3 regions of the Streptomyces sp. NPDC056486 genome follow, and region 2 is predicted to be linked to each of the others. Evidence: riboswitches for the same ligand, from Rfam matches in the RefSeq annotation. Region 2 holds a riboswitch; each other region holds the start of a gene.

Region 1 (5,256 bases), on a different contig from region 2:
CCGGCTCGAGCGAGGGCGGTTGCGTAGGCGAGGCCGAGACCGCGCCCCGATCCCGTGACGACGGCGACCTTGCCGCTCAGATCCACGGCGTATGAGTCCAGCACTGGAAACCCCTTCAAGAGGCAGCGACAACAAATGGATTGACGGACGGGGGGAACGCGATTCCGGTCGGCATCGGCCCGCAGAAAGGAAGCTAAGACAAACCATTGTTGGCGTCAATGATTGTTTCCAACATCGATAATGCGGCATGCTGGACACTGGCATCGACGACCGCCGTATGCCCGCGAAGCACCGATCAGGGAGAGCCTCCTCATGACCAGCCGGAAGACCACCGCCGAGCCCGTGGAGGAAGGATCCGTCGACGAGGGCGCACCCTGGATGCGCGGCCTCCACGCCGACACGGGCTACCTGCTGTACCGTCTCGGGCTGCGCTCGGGGCAGCTCTTCAACGCGGGGCTCCAGAGATCCGGCCTGCGTCTGCGCCACTACGCGCTGCTGCGCTATCTGGCCACGGTGGCGGGCGCGGCGCAGCGCGAACTGAGCCAGGAGCTGGGCTATGACCCCAGCGCGATCGTCGGCCTTGTGGACGACCTGGAGCGCCTCGGCTTCGTCGAACGCCGTCCCGCTCCCGACGACCGCCGCCGCCGCATCGTCGCCCTCGCCCCGGCGGGCCACGACTTCCTGCGCGACTCCGACACGATGGCCCGCGGCGTCCGCGACGAACTCCTCGCCCCGCTCGGCCCGGACGAGCGGGAGATGTTGCACGCGCTGTTGTCCCGGGTGGCGCATACGGATGATGCGTCATGACGGAACGGGGCGGCCATTCCCCCTCAAATGGCCGCCCCGGTTCGCGCGCTCGGGTCAGGAGTTCGTGGGCAGCTCCGCCCTCACCTCGCGCGCCGCCGCGACCAGGTTCTCCAGGGAGGCCTTGGTCTCCGGCCAGCCGCGGGTCTTGAGGCCGCAGTCGGGGTTCACCCACAGGCGCTCGGCGGGGATGGCCTCAAGTCCCTTGCGCAGCAGGGCTGCTGCCTCCTCGGTGCTGGGTACGCGCGGGGAGTGGATGTCGTAGACGCCGGGACCCGCCTCGCGCGGGTAGCCGTGCTCGGCCAGTTCGCGGGCCACCTGCATGTGTGAGCGGGCGGCTTCCAGGCTGATGACGTCGGCGTCGAGATCGTCGATGGCCTGGACGATGTCACCGAACTCGGCGTAGCACATGTGCGTGTGGATCTGGGTGTCCGGACGTACGCCGCTGGTGGTGAGGCGGAACGACTCGGTGGCCCAGTCCAGGTAGGAGGGACGGTCGGCGGCGCGCAGCGGCAGCGTTTCGCGCAGCGCGGGCTCATCGACCTGGATGACCGAAGTGCCGTCCGTTTCGAGGTCGTTGACCTCGTCGCGCAGGGCGAGGGCGACCTGGCGCGCCGTGTCGCCGAGCGGCTGGTCGTCGCGGACGAAGGACCAGGCGAGCATGGTGACCGGGCCGGTGAGCATGCCCTTGACGGGCCGGTCGGTGAGGGAGTTGGCGTACGAGGTCCAGCGCACCGTCATCGGTTCGGGCCGCGAGATGTCGCCGGCCAGGACCGGCGGGCGCACATAGCGGGTGCCGTACGACTGGACCCAGCCGTGCTGCGTGGCGAGGTAGCCGGTGAGCTGCTCGGCGAAGTACTGCACCATGTCGTTGCGTTCGGGCTCGCCGTGCACCAGGACGTCGATACCCGCCTTCTCCTGGAAGGCGAGGACCTCGCGGATCTCGTTCTTGATGCGCTCTTCGTAGCCGGCCGTGTCGATACGGCCCGCGCGCAAGTCGGCCCGTGCGGTGCGCAGTTCGGTGGTCTGGGGGAAGGAGCCGATGGTGGTCGTGGGCAGTTGCGGCAGGCCGAGGCGAGCCTGCTGGGCCGCCGCACGCTCCGGGTAGGCGTGCGCGCGGCGGGCATCGGCGCCGGTGACGGCGGCGACGCGGGAACGTACGGCCGGATCGTGGGTGAGGGCCGAGCCCGAGCGGGACGCCAAGTCTGCGCGGTTGGCGGACAGTTCGGCTGCGATCGCGCCAGTGCCCTGGGCCAGGCCGCGGGCCAGCGTGGCGATCTCGGCGGTCTTCTGGTGGGCGAAGGCCAGCCAGCGGGCGATCTGCGGGTCGATGTCCCGCTCGGCGGTGGCGTCCAGCGGGACATGGAGGAGGGAGCAGGACGCGGAGACGTCGACCCGGTCGGCGAGACCCAGGAGCGTGCCCAGCGTGGACAGGGACTTCTCCAGGTCGTTGATCCAGATGTTGCGGCCGTTCACGACGCCCGCGACCAGACGCTTGCCGGGAAGACCGCCGACGGCGGCGAGGTCCTGGAGCTGGCTCGCGGCGGCCTCGGTGAAGTCCAGGGCGAGGCCCTCGACCGGCGCCTTGGCAAGCACCGGAAGTGCCTCGCCGAGCCGGCCGAAGTAGGAGCCGACCAGGAGCTTCGGGCGGTCGGTGAGGGCGCCCAGATCGCGGTAGGCGCGGGCGGCGGCGTTGAGTTCGGCCGGGGTGCGGTCCTGGACCAGGGCGGGCTCGTCGAGCTGCACCCACTCCGCGCCCGCCGCGCGCAGGTCGGCGATGACCTCGGCGTACACGGGCAGCAGGCGGTCGAGGAGCGTGAGCGGCTCGAAGTCGGCCGCCACGCCGGGCGCGGGCTTGGCGAGCAGCAGATAGGTGACCGGGCCGACAAGGACCGGACGGGCCGCGAGGCCGAGCGCGATGGCTTCCTTCAGCTCGTTGACCTGCTTGGCGGAGTCGGCGGCGAAGACGGTGTCGGGGCCGAGTTCCGGCACGAGGTAGTGGTAGTTGGTGTCGAACCACTTGGTCATCTCGAGCGGCGCCACGTCCTGGGTGCCGCGGGCCATCGCGAAGTAGCCGTCGAGCCCGTCGGTGTCGACGGCCTCGCGGTGGCGCTGAGGGACGGCGCCGACCATGACGCTGGTGTCCAGGACGTGGTCGTAGTACGAGAAGTCACCGGTCGGCACTTCGTGGATGCCGGCGTCGGCCAGGTGCTGCCAGGTGGACCGGCGCAGCTGCGCCGCGGTGTCCCGGAGGGCGTCGGCGCTGACACGGCCCTTCCAGTAGCCCTCGACGGTCTTCTTCAGTTCCCGGTTGGGGCCCTGGCGGGGGTAGCCGTACACGGTGGACCGTGCTGCCGCGGCTGCGGACTTCGGTGTCATGGAAATCTCCTTCGCGAGATGACTCCTTGAGATCCCGGAGACGGGACGCGGACGCGAAGGGGTGACGAACCCGGCGGACCGAACGCGCGCCATCGGCGCGGTGCTGCGGTACTCCACCTGATCTGTACGCCGACCCGCCCACGAGGTCACCGGGATACCGCACGTGAGGGGTCACGTACGGGCAACGGGCAGGTCTTCGGACTCGCGGGCACACCTGCCGAGGCAGGTTCCTACTGGCCGTCGCTTCCCGGATCCGCGCTCGGATCCAGTGCGTATGACGGCGGTCGTTCCCACTCACCGCTGCGGGGCAGTCCCGGATTCTCACCGGGTTCCCTCTTACGACGCGTCTGCCTGGCGGGCAGGGCGAACCAGCTGCACTGGTCAGGCTAAGGGGTGGTCGCCCTCTTGGGCAGTACTGATCACATTCCGGACCGTGAGGTGAGACACGGACCCCGGCCCGAGTCAGCGCGTGCGGGGGCGCGGAACAGATCACCACTCTGTTCCGCGCCCCGCTCACAGCAGCCGCAGGCCCCTCGGCCGGCGGCGGACCCGGGCCCCTCAGCCCCGGTCGTAGATGTGGAACCCGCGGCCGCTCTTACGGCCGAGCAGCCCTGCTTCCACCATGCGCTGGAGCAGCGGCGGCGGGGCGTACAGGGGCTCCTTGAACTCTTCGTAGAGAGACGCCGCGATGGAGGCGACCGTGTCGAGGCCGATCAGGTCAGCCAGCTTCAGCGGCCCCATCGGGTGCGCGCAGCCCAGCTCCATGCCCGCGTCCACGTCGGCCGCAGTGGCGAAGCCGGACTCCGTCATCCGGATGGCCGAGAGGAGGTAGGGGACGAGCAGCGCGTTGACGACGAAGCCCGCCCTGTCCTGGGACCGGACGACCGTCTTGCCCAGGGTGTCCGTGGCGAAGTCCTGGACGGCGGCGACCGCCTCGGCGGCCGTGTGCAGCGAGGAGACGACCTCGACCAGGGGGAGTACGGGGGCGGGGTTGAAGAAGTGAAGGCCGAGGACGCGATCGGCACGCCGGGTCGCCATGCCCAGACGCATGACCGGGATGGAGGAGGTGTTGGTGGCCAGGATCGCGCCGGGGTCCTCGACGACCTTGTCCAGGGCGGCGAAGACCTCGGTCTTCGCCGCGGCGTCCTCCACGACGGCTTCGACGACGAGCTGGCGATCGGCCAGGTCGTCGAGGCTGCCGGTGAAGACCATGCGGGCCAGTGCGTCTTCGGCACCGATGCGGTCCAACTTTCCGCGCTGTACGGCACGTTCGAGCGATACGGCCACGCGTTCGCGGGCGGCGCGTGCGGTCGGCCCGTCGGCCTCGCACACCACGGTGTCCAGACCGGCGCGGGCGCACACCTCGGCGATTCCGGCGCCCATCTGGCCCCCGCCCACCACGCCGACCCGGCGGATGGCTGCGGTCATGACTGTCCCTCCGGGCGGTGCACGAGGTGGCGGCTGTAGGCATCCGTGGTGAAGAACGCGGGCAACTCCCGCGACAAGGCGGTCCGGTGGAACAGTCCACGGACTTCGTCGACCGGCGCCCACGGATACTCCGCACCCAGGGCGGCGAGCTCGTCCTCCATCAGCTCAAGAACCGTCTCGCGGTCGACGGCCCGGTGCCGCAGCCACTGCCAGATCTGCACCCGGGCGATCTCCGCGGTGGCCGCGTCCTCCATCAGGCCGTACAGGGCGACGGCTCCCTGCCCATGCAGCCAGGCGGCGAAGTAGCGCAGGGCGACGGCGATGTTGGTGCGTACACCCTCCGACGTGGGCGGCGCGCTGACGCGGCGCACGGAAAGGAGCTGTGCTGCCGTCACCTCGACGTCGTTGCGGGCGCGGTCGATCTGATGCGGGCGGGTGTCGAGCACCCCGTCGAACACCTCTCGGCAGACGGGGACAAGGGCGGGATGGGCCACCCAGGAGCCGTCGAAGCCGTCCTCGGCCTCGCGTTCCTTGTCGCGCCGCACCGTGGCGAGCGCGGCTTGGTGGGCGTCCGGGTCCTTGCCGGGTACGTGGGCGGACATGCCGCCGATGGCGTGGGCGCCCCGCTTGTGGCAGGTGCGTACG
Region 2 (5,256 bases):
GGCCCTCGACTGGTCACTGTCCAAGATCATGAGGATCGAGCAGGGAACGGTCAGCCTCTCCGTCACCGATCTGCGCGCTCTCCTCCAGCAGTACGGAGTGACGGATCCGGATCTCGGCGCGGAACTCGAAGAGGCCGCTCGCGGCTCCAAGGGCGCGAGCTGGTGGGCCCAGTACCACGACATCATCGGACCGCAGTTCAGTCAGTACGTGGGGTACGAGAGTGCCGCCGCGTCCATTCGCACGTACAACCCGATCATCGTGCCCGGCTTCCTGCAGACGGACGAGTACGCGATGGCGCTCCTCGCCCCGCGCGTGGCGACGGAGCGGGCGCGGCGGATCGTGGAACTGCGGACAGCGCGCCAAGAGCGCGCTCTGGAGGGCGAGGACCCGCCGTGGACGTTCTTCGTCATCGATGAGGCCGCGCTGCACCGGCAGATCGGCGGTCCGCGCGTGCTGCGCGCCCAGCTGCAGCGCCTCATTGACATGTCGGCACGCCCGAAGGTGTCCCTCCAGGTTCTGCCGTTCACAGCGGGCGCCCACTACTCCACCTTGAGCAGCTTCATCCTGCTCGGCTTCCTCGACGACGAGGACCTGCTTTACCTGGAGGCTCAGGGGAACCAGTCGATCCGTGACGATCACGAGCTGATCGTGCGTCACCAGGAGTGCTTCGAATCCCTGCGCGAGACCGCGTACAGCGGAGATAAAGCCATCGACCTGATCAACCGGGTCAGGGACGGCATTGACAGCAGCTGACCTTCCGGGCCCGAGGAGTCCGGCAGGAGCGAGGAGGCCTCAACATGCCAGCCGCGTTGCGAGAGTGGTGGCGGGGGATTCTCGCGGCCATCAGGCAGGCGCCGTGGCGGGGCGGTGGTACGGGTGGTGCGCAAGGTGCCGATGGGGCCTCCGTCGGCAGCAACGCCGGCGGGGCCGCCCATGTCACCGCCGACGCCGGCGCCGAGCAGCCGACATCCGTCGGCCCCTCCTACAACCAGCTCGTCCGCGAAGCGATGACCGACCAGGGCCGTACGAATCGGATGGACACGCTGGACCGCCATCGCACGGACGACAACGTGCGGATGTTCACGACCAGGATCGTCTACTGCACCGGCTGCATACTCGTTCTGGTGCTGACGCTCACCGGAGTGCTCGTCGTCCTGGCCGCCATCGGCATGACGGGGTTCCGGACGGTCGGCCCGGTGATCGCTGTCTTCTCGGCCCCCGTGATCGCGCTCAGCCGCCAGCTCGCCAGGCTGATCTCGCAGGCGGGGGCAACGCCCACGCTCAGCGACGACCGCCGTGCTGTGGTTCCCGCTCAGCGGCCCGAGCCCAAGGCTGACGATTCTGCCTGAACTCGGCGAAGCCCCACCACAGACCCACGGCCACCGCGGCCACCACGGCCGTGAGGACCCAGACAGCCAGCCGCGCCGCCGTCCCCTCGACCAACAGCGAGGCCGCCGCTCCGACCAGGGTGACGGCCGCACCGAGCAGCACACACCCCGCCACGGCCGCGACGACCCCCGATGCCTTCCGCTTCCCCCCGTGCACGCCGTTCACCAGCCGCCGCACATCGGCAAGATGATGCTCAGTCATCCCGTTCCCCCCTCCCTCTCACCCAGCTCCGACGAGAGCGTTCAGGAACGCTTGCCAGCGCTCGACGGAGAAGACGACGCCGGGTTCCGACGGGTTCTGCGAATCACGGACAATCACCGCTTTCCGCACGAAGGCAATTTCAACACACTCTCCGTCGGCCCCGCTGTAGCTGCTCCTGCGCCAGAACAATCCGGACGAGCTCTCATTGGACACGCCGACCTCCCCCTGCCCGAGAGCCGGCGTCCCTCGACGCGTGTCCGTCGCTCTTCGCCCACGCCGATGCACGATAGCGCCGTGATCTTGGAGGGCCGCCAGGTCCGCCGAGAACCGTCACACCACGTCACGACCGGACCCAATCACTCCTGGACCGCTCTCCGGTTGTCGTGTTCCAGTCTAGGAAAGTTACATTTCCAGGCCTAGGGAGAAACCGGCCCTATGTGGGCCTCGGCACACTCTCCCGCCCCAGGTCAACGGCAAGTTGACGGGCGTTCGTGGGCGTGGTGGACTGCCGGAGCCATTACGGCGGCAGAAGAGGAAGCCGGTGCGAATCCGGCGCGGTCCCGCCACTGTCATCGAGGAGACGACTCCTCGGAAGCCAGGAACTCTCGCCGCCGATCTCGTCGAATCAGGGCGCGGACACCCTGAGTGAGGACATATCGCCATGCGCGGCCGCTCGTTGCCGGTCTCTGTGCCCCTGCCTGTCCAGGCCGGGCCCCTCGCTCTCCTCCGCGTAACGGCCGGCTGAAGCCATGTGTGCCGATCGCGACTTCGCGTACGGCGCCGCCGTCGGCCTCCTCGGTGATCTGTTCCTCGGCGATCCTCGCCGCGGGCATCCGGTCGCCGCGTTCGGTCGGGCCGCGGGAGCCGTCGAGCGTGTGCTGTGGCGTGACCACCGCGGGTGGGGCGCCCTGCATGCCGTGGTGTGCGCCGGGGGTGCGGCAGGTGCCGCTGCCCTGGCCTCTTCCCTTGTACGTGAATCACGCGCCGCATCCGTCGCGCTGACCGCCGCCACCACCTGGGCCGTGGTCGGCGGGACCTCGCTGGGCCGCGAGGCGCGGGCCGTCGGCGGGGCGCTCGCCGCCGGGGACATCGAGGTGGCAAGGGAGCGGCTTCCGCATCTGTGCGGCCGTGATCCGCAGGCCCTCGACGCCGACGGCATCGCGCGGGCCGTGGTCGAGTCCGTCGCCGAGAACACGTCCGACGCGGTCGTCGGCGCCTTGGTGTGGGGGGCGCTCGGCGGGGTTCCCGGGCTCGTCGCCTTCCGGGCCGTGAACACGCTCGACGCCATGGTCGGGCACAAGTCCGTGAAGTACCGGCGGTACGGGTGGGCCTCCGCGCGGCTCGACGATGTTCTGGGGTGGCCCGGGGCCCGGCTCACCGCGGTGCTCGCCGCTGCCGCCGGGGATGCGCCACGAGGGGCCCTGCGGGCCTGGCGTACCGACGCCGCCAAGCATCCGAGCCCCAACGCGGGGCCGGTCGAGACCTCCTTCGCCGGGGCGTTGGGGGTAAGGCTCGGGGGGACCCTCTCGTACGGAGGCCGGGTCGAGCACCGGCCTGTCCTGAACGGGGACGGGCGGGACGTCGAAGTCGCCGACATCGAGCGGGCCGTGAAGCTTTCGCGACGGGTCGGGCTGCTTGCCCTGGGGGTCGCCGCAGTGGTGAGCACTATGCGGAAAGGCAGGGCCTGATGAGTGGTGGGCTGCTCGTGGCCGGGACCACGTCCGACGCGGGGAAGAGCGTGATCACTGCCGGGATCTGCCGGTGGCTGGCCCGCAAGGGGGTCTCCGTCGCGCCCTTCAAGGCGCAGAACATGTCCCTCAACTCCTTCGTCACGCGCGAGGGCGCCGAGATCGGGCGGGCCCAGGCCATGCAGGCGCAGGCCGCCCGGGTCGAGCCGAGCGCGCTGATGAACCCCGTGCTGCTCAAGCCGGGCAGTGACCGCAGCAGCCAGGTCGTCCTCATGGGAAAGCCCGTGGGCGAGATGAGTGCGCGCGGCTATCACGGTGGGCGCCAGGAACAGCTGCTCTCCACCGTCGTGGGATGTCTCGAAGAACTTCGGGGCAGCTATGACGCCGTGATCTGCGAAGGCGCGGGCAGTCCCGCCGAGATCAATCTGCGGCGTACGGACATCGTGAACATGGGGATCGCGCGGGCCGCCCGCTTCCCGGTCATCGTGGTCGGCGACATCGACCGCGGCGGCGTCTTCGCCTCCTTCTTCGGGACGACGGCGCTGCTCAGCGCCGAGGACCAGGAACTGGTCGCCGGGTATCTCGTCAACAAGTTCCGTGGCGACGTCTCGCTGCTCGAACCGGGGCTCGACATGCTTCATGAGCTCACCGGGCGGCGTACGTTCGGCGTGCTTCCCTTCCAGCACGGTCTCGGTATCGACGAGGAGGACGGGCTCCGGGTGTCCCTGCGGGGCGCCGTACGGGAGTCCGTCGTCGCTCCCCCGGTCGGTGAGGACGTGCTGCGGGTCGCCGTCTGTGCCGTGCCGCTGATGTCGAACTTCACGGACGTGGACGCCCTGGCCGCCGAACCCGGCGTCGTGGTGCGGTTCGTTGACCGCGCCGATGAACTCGTCGACGCCGATCTCGTGGTCGTACCGGGGACGCGCGGCACGGTCCGCGCCCTGCAGTGGCTGCGCGAGCGCGGTCTCGCGGACGCCATCGCGCGCCGCGCTGCCGAGGGGCGGCCCGTGCTCGGTATCTGCGGCGGCTTCCAGGTCCTCGGCGAGCACATCGAGGACGACGTCGAGTCACGGGCAGGAGCCGTGGACGGGCTCGGCCTGCTGCCCGTGCGCGTGCGGTTCGCACGCGAGAAGACCCTCGCACGGCCGGTCGGCGAGGCGCTCGGCGAACCCGTCGAGGGGTACGAGATCCATCACGGCGTCGCCGAAGTCCTCGGCGGAGAGCCCTTCCTGGACGGCTGCCGCGTGGGTGAAGTGTGGGGCACGCACTGGCACGGGTCGCTGGAGAGCGACGCGTTCCGGCGCCGCTTCCTGACCGAGGTCGCCCGCGCCGCCGGGCGCCGTTTCGTGCCGGCGCCCGACACCAGCTTCGGTGTTCTGCGCGAGGAGCAGCTCGACCTGCTCGGCGACCTGATCGAGCAGCATGCGGACACGGACGCGCTGCTCCGCCTGATCGAGACCGGCGCCCCGTCCGGCCTCCCCTTCATCGCACCCGGGGCGCCCCCACGACCGGCGGAGGGGGACGGGTGAGAGCCGCTGCTCCCTGGGCGAGAGCCGCCGCCCCCTGCCCCGCCCTGAACCACGTAATGGAGGCCTTGTGAGTACCCCCTATCCGTTCACCGCTCTCGTCGGACAGGACGACCTGCGGCTCGCCCTGCTGCTCAACGCCGTCTCGCCCGCCGTCGGCGGTGTGCTCGTGCGCGGAGAGAAGGGCACCGCCAAGTCCACCGCCGTGCGGGCCCTTTCGGCCTTGCTGCCGCAGGTGCCCGTCGTCGCCGGATGCCGCTTCTCCTGCGACCCGGCCGCCCCGGACCCCGCCTGCCCCGACGGTCCGCACGACGTCGGCGGGGCATCGGTGCGGGACGCGCGGATGGTCGAGCTGCCCGTCGGAGCCTCCGAGGACCGTCTTGTCGGGGCGCTCGACATCGAGCGGGCGCTCGCCGAGGGCGTGAAGGCCTTCGAGCCGGGTCTTCTCGCC
Region 3 (5,256 bases), on a different contig from region 2:
GACGAGTACGCCGGTCAGGAGCGAGGCGAGGACGAAGACGGCGGCGCGGAAGCGGGCCGTGTCCAGGCCGAGGACGGTGGCGCCCTCCTCCCCGACCAGGAGCAGGTCCAGGGGGCGGGCCAGGGCCACGAGCAGCGCCGTGCCCGCGATCAGGGCGGCGCCGGGCAGGGCGAGCATGTCCCAGCGGGCGCTGCCGAGGCCGCCGAGCGTCCAGTACAGGACTTCCTTCAGGTGGTCCGCGCTGTCCGCCATGATCAGGATCAGGCTGGTCAGGGCCGAGAGGATGTACGAGACGGCCACGCCCGCCAGAATCAGGCGGCCCGTGGCGAAGCCGCCGCCTCCCGACCTCGCCAGGGTGTAGACGACGAGCAGGGAGAGCAGGGCGCCCGCGAAGGCGGCGGCCGGGATGGTGACGGTGGTGGCCAGGCCCGCGCCCACGCCGAAGGCGCTGCCGAGGACGATGACGGCGACGGCTCCTGCGGAGGCGCCGGACGAGACGCCGAGGAGGAAGGGGTCGGCCAGGGGGTTTCTCACCAGGGCCTGGAGGACTGTGCCGATGACTGCCAGGCCCGCGCCTACGGCTGCGCCGAGCAGGACCCTGGGGAGTCTTACGTCCAGGACGATCGTACGGAACGGGGAGGGGTCTGCCCTCCCCGTGAGGATTTCCAGGACCTCGGGCGCCGGGATCCGGACGGAGCCCAGGGCGAGGCCTGCGACGATCGCGACCGCGAGGGCGGTGCAGAGTGCCGCGACGACTGTCGCGTAGCCCAGTCGTCTGCGGGTCCGTGCGGCCCTGGCGGGGCTCTCCCCAATCCCGCCCCTTCCCGGCTGTGACATTTGCGGCTCCGCCGCGTGGGGAGGCTCCGCCCCCGGGCCCCCGGACTGGTTGCCGTCGATCACCGGCTTCGCCGAGTTCGTCCTCAAACGCCGGACGGGCTGAGTAGATGCCGGGGCGGGGTGGGTGGGTGATGGCGCGGGGTGGGTGGGTGCCGGAGCCGGGTCGAGTTGTCGCCTGGTGGGCTGGAATCGTCTCCGCGCGAGCCCGAGCGATCGGGCGCCCGGCTGGAAAAGCCTCTTCACAGCTGGTCCGCCAGCTTGCTCACCGCCGCCGGTGCCCGTACCCCCACCACCGCGTCCGAAAGCGGCAGGACCGCGAAGCGCTTGTGCTTGATGGCGGGGACGTCTGCCAGGACCGGGTCGTCCAGGAGGCGCTTCTTCTTCTGGGCGACCGTCGTGCCGCCGTAGTCGAGGATCACGATCGTCTCGGGCTTGCGGTCGACCACCGATTCCCAGGACGCGTCGCCGAAGGACTTGTCCAGGTCGGCGAAGACGTTGCGGCCGCCCGCCCGTTCGATGATGTCGTTGCCGATGCCCCGGCCGCCCGCCGTGAACGCGGTCTTGTCGCCGCTGTCGTAGACGAAGACAGGGACGGGCTCGCGGTCCTTCGACTTCTTCGCCGCGGCGGTCAGTTCGCGTTCGGCGCCGCTCACCCACCGGTCGGCGCGCGCCCGTACCCCGAAGGTGGAACCGACCTCCCGCACCTCGCGGTAGACGTCGTCCATCGATACCGCCCGCTTCGCGCAGGCCTCGACGTCCAGGCGGCTCTCGATGCCGGACTTCGCCAGGGCCGCGCGGCTGCGGCCCTCGCCCGCCAGGAAGGCGCTCGCGTAGCCGCCGTAGACGAAGTCGGGGTCGGAGGCCAGGAGCTTCTCGTACGAGGGGTACTCCTTGGCCAGGACCGGGATGTCCGCGTACGCCTTCGCGTACTTCGGCAGGACCTTGTCGTCCAGGTACGCCGTTCCGGCCAGGTGGTCCTTCAGGCCCAGCTCCAGCATCACTTCCGTCGCGTGCTGGTTCATCGTCACGGCGCGCTTCGGCGGTGCGTCGTACGTCGTCTTCACGCCGCAGTTCGTGACCGTGTACGGGAAGCCTGCTGCCGTCGCGGCGGGCTTGTCCGAAGCGGAGTCCGCGGCGGACGAGCAGGCGGCGAGCGGGACGAGCAGGGCGGTGGCCGCGAGCAGGCGTATGGGGCGGGACATGGCTGAGCTGCCTCCTCCAGGGGATTCCGCGTCCCCTGCGTCGTGGGAGAAGAAGGCGGCAGGTCAGTTCCTGACTGCCCCGCCCGCGAAGGGTGGGGTCACAGTGGCGGGACCGTGCCGGATTCGCACCGGCTTCCTGGGTCCTGCCGCCTCAAAGGTGAGCTCAGTATGCCTGGACGACCTTCACCTCTTCTTCGGTGACCTCGCCGTCCACGATCCGGTAGGAGCGGAACTGGAAGTCGCCCGCGTCGTCGGCGTCGGCCGTGGAGACCAGGACGTAGTGGGCGCCCGGTTCGTTGGCGTACGTGATGTCCGTGCGCGAGGGGTACGCCTCGGTCGCCGTGTGCGAGTGGTAGACGATCACCGGCTCCTCGTCGCGGTCGTCCATCTCGCGGTAGAGCTTGAGGAGGTCGGTCGAGTCGAACTCGTAGAACGTGGGCGAGCGGGCCGCGTTCAGCATCGGGATGAAGCGCTCGGGGCGGCCGGTGCCCTCCGGGCCCGCGACCACACCGCAGGCCTCGTCGGGGTGGTCCTGGCGCGCGTGCGCGACGATCTGGTCGTGAAGGGCCTGGGTGAGGGTCAGCATGGCAGCCAGGATAAACAGAAGGGCCTGTCCGTACCGAAGAGTGGTACGGACAGGCCCACATGCTGGGATCAGGCGTTACGGCGCTACTTCTTCACCGTGTCCTGCGGCTCGGCCTCGCCGCCGCCCGTCGACTGCGAGTCGTTGCGCTTCTGCATGATCAGGTAGCCGACGCCCAGGATCAGGGCCCAGACGGGGGCCGCGTAGAGCGAGATCCGCGCGTCCTTGTCGACGCCCATCATCACGATCACCATCGCGATGAAGGCGAGCGCGAACCAGCTCGTGTACGGGGCGCCCGGCGCCCGGAAGGTGGACTGCGGCAGCTCGCCGCGGTCGGCCTTGCGGCGGTACTTGATCTGGCAGACCAGGATCATGATCCAGGCCCACATGCCGGAGATGGTCGCGAAGGAGACGACGTAGTTGAACGCCTCGCCCGGCCACTGGTAGTTGATCCAGACGCCGACCAGCATCAGCGCGGCGGAGAAGGTCGTGCCGACCAGGGGCAGGCCGTTCTTCGTGAGCTTGGTGAAGAACTTCGGGCCCTGGCCGTTCATCGCCAGGTCGCGCAGCATGCGGCCGGTGGAGTACATGCCGGAGTTGCAGGAGGAGAGCGCGGCCGTCAGGACGACGAAGTTGACGATCGCAGCGCCGACGCCGAGGCCCATCTTGTCGAAGGCGGCGACGAACGGCGAGACGCCCGGCACGAACTCCGTCCACGGCACGACCGAGAGGATCATGATGAGCGCGCCGACGTAGAAGACGGCGATGCGCCACGGCACGGTGTTGATGGCCTTGGGCAGGACGGTCTTGGGGTCCTTGGACTCGCCCGCGGTGACGCCGACGAGCTCGACGGCGAGGAAGGCGAACATCACGATCTGCAGCGTCATCAGCGTGGAGCCGATGCCGTTGGGGAAGAAGCCGCCCTGGTCCCACAGGTGGGAGACGGATGCGGTGTCACCGGCGTCGGAGAAGCCGATGGTGAGGATGCCGGCGCAGATCAGGATCATGCCGATGATCGCGGTGACCTTGACCATCGAGAACCAGAACTCGAGCTCACCGAAGAGCTTCACGGAGATCAGGTTGGCGCCGTACAGGATGACCGTGAAGATCAGCGCGTAACCCCATTGTGGAATGGAGTCGTGTGTCCAGTACTGCATGTACTGGGCCGCTGCCGTTACTTCTGTGATGCCGGTGACGACCCAGAAGAGCCAGTACGTCCAGCCGGTCACGTACCCGAAGAACGGGCCGATGAATTCACGCGCGTACTCCGAGAAGGAGCCCGACACGGCGCGGTACATGAGCAGCTCGCCCAGGGCCCGCATGATGAAGAAGATGACGAGGCCGGCGATGGCGTACGCCAGGATGAGGCTCGGACCGGCCTTGTGAATGGCCTTGCCCGCGCCGAGGAACAGGCCGGTGCCGATGGCACCGCCGATCGCGATCATCTGGATCTGCCGGGCACCTAGCCCGCGCTGATAACCCTCGCCTGACGAGCCGGGCGAACCGCCCGTGCCGTCGGCCTCATTGCCGTCGTGATGCTCTTCGACCTGCGCTGAGGTCATGGTGACGCCTTTCTCCACGCTGATCCGTGCCCGCAGTCTGCGTATGGCCACGGGTCAGGTCCTGATCCCCCCGGATATGGATGGAGTGCTACCGGCGGTCTGCCGGCCCGAGCGCCACCCCGTGACATGGGTGGCGTCACCGAGTGGTCGTGAAGATTTATCACGGTCGCAACAGTGATCGGCCCGGCCACGTGTGGCTCACGTCACGAGAAGAAGCGGACAAAATTCCCCCACCGCGTCAAAGGTGGGCAGTGAAGTGACGCGATCGTTATCCGGATTTGAGCGTCCGCTGAGCGAACGAGGGGTAACCGCTGCTACATACACCGACTTTGCGGGTGTGACCAAGTCGATGAGCTGACCGATGGCCTGGCTGATGGCCCAACCGATGGCCTAACCGATGAGCGTGCCCACCAGCGTCTCCTGCAGGCCGCCGAGCCAGAGATACGCCATCACCATCGGCTTGCGCGGATCGGAGTCCGGCAGCTGGAAGAGCAGGTCCGTGTCGTCCTCGTCGGTCACTTCGAGGCGGGCGCCGATCGCGAGGCGCAGGTCGTTGAGCGCGCCGAGCCAGTGCTGCGACTCGTCGGTGGACAGCTTCAGTACGGCGCCGCCCTCACCCTTCGACGTCATGGCGTCGAGGGAGCGGATCACCACCAGTGCGTCGTCGCGCTTCTTGGCCCGCAGGTCGTTCTCGGTGAAGCGCCTGAACTCCGACGAGTACGCGCGCAGTTCGTCCTCATCGGCCTTCTCGCTGCCGGGACCTCCGTAGGCGTCCGGCAGGAGCCGCTGGAGAACCGGGTCGGTGGGCGGCTCGCTCGGGCCCTCCGCGAACAGCTCCGCGAGGGGGTCGTCGGAGGCGTCCTCGGCCGGGCCCGGGCCGATCAGCTCCAGGAGCTGCACGGCGAGGGAGCGGATGATCGAGATCTCGACCTCGTCGAGCGCGACGGCGGCGCCGCCCCCGGGGATGGCTTCGAATTGTCCTGGCATCAGATGCGTCGCTACTTCCGGTCCTGCTGGAGGGTGGCCCAAAGTCCGTACCCGTGCATGGCCTGTACGTCGCGCTCCATCTCCT

Evidence for each region. Region 2 has a riboswitch for cobalamin ahead of ACFQ7F_RS23380 (cobalamin biosynthesis protein). Riboswitches for the same ligand answer to the same signal wherever they lie in the genome.
Region 1: linked by a shared signal. The riboswitch ahead of metE (5-methyltetrahydropteroyltriglutamate--homocysteine S-methyltransferase) and the one ahead of ACFQ7F_RS23380 (cobalamin biosynthesis protein) in region 2 are both predicted to bind cobalamin.
Region 3: linked by a shared signal. The riboswitch ahead of ACFQ7F_RS40760 (ABC transporter substrate-binding protein) and the one ahead of ACFQ7F_RS23380 (cobalamin biosynthesis protein) in region 2 are both predicted to bind cobalamin.

The regions. Positions count from the first base shown of each region.
Region 1 is NZ_JBHTSF010000142.1:10,316-15,571, forward strand. It holds gene ACFQ7F_RS36280 (SDR family NAD(P)-dependent oxidoreductase) at 1-101, opposite strand, end outside; gene ACFQ7F_RS36285 (MarR family winged helix-turn-helix transcriptional regulator) at 313-807, shown strand; gene metE (5-methyltetrahydropteroyltriglutamate--homocysteine S-methyltransferase) at 862-3,183, opposite strand; cobalamin riboswitch at 3,353-3,571, opposite strand; gene ACFQ7F_RS36295 (3-hydroxybutyryl-CoA dehydrogenase) at 3,742-4,611, opposite strand; gene aceB (malate synthase A) at 4,608-5,256, opposite strand, start outside.
Region 2 is NZ_JBHTSF010000059.1:46,979-52,234, reverse strand. It holds gene ACFQ7F_RS23400 (helix-turn-helix domain-containing protein) at 1-754, shown strand, start outside; gene ACFQ7F_RS23395 (hypothetical protein) at 799-1,350, shown strand; gene ACFQ7F_RS23390 (hypothetical protein) at 1,283-1,591, opposite strand; gene ACFQ7F_RS23385 (DUF397 domain-containing protein) at 1,610-1,804, opposite strand; cobalamin riboswitch at 2,076-2,219, shown strand; gene ACFQ7F_RS23380 (cobalamin biosynthesis protein) at 2,341-3,279, shown strand; partial or broken gene ACFQ7F_RS23375 (cobyric acid synthase) at 3,279-4,879, shown strand; gene ACFQ7F_RS23370 (putative cobaltochelatase) at 4,876-5,256, shown strand, end outside.
Region 3 is NZ_JBHTSF010000196.1:7,070-12,325, reverse strand. It holds gene ACFQ7F_RS40765 (FecCD family ABC transporter permease) at 1-837, opposite strand, end outside; gene ACFQ7F_RS40760 (ABC transporter substrate-binding protein) at 1,077-2,039, opposite strand; cobalamin riboswitch at 2,083-2,239, opposite strand; gene ACFQ7F_RS40755 (Mov34/MPN/PAD-1 family protein) at 2,203-2,625, opposite strand; gene ACFQ7F_RS40750 (amino acid permease) at 2,709-4,184, opposite strand; gene ACFQ7F_RS40745 (DUF2017 domain-containing protein) at 4,575-5,171, opposite strand; gene clpS (ATP-dependent Clp protease adapter ClpS) at 5,183-5,256, opposite strand, start outside.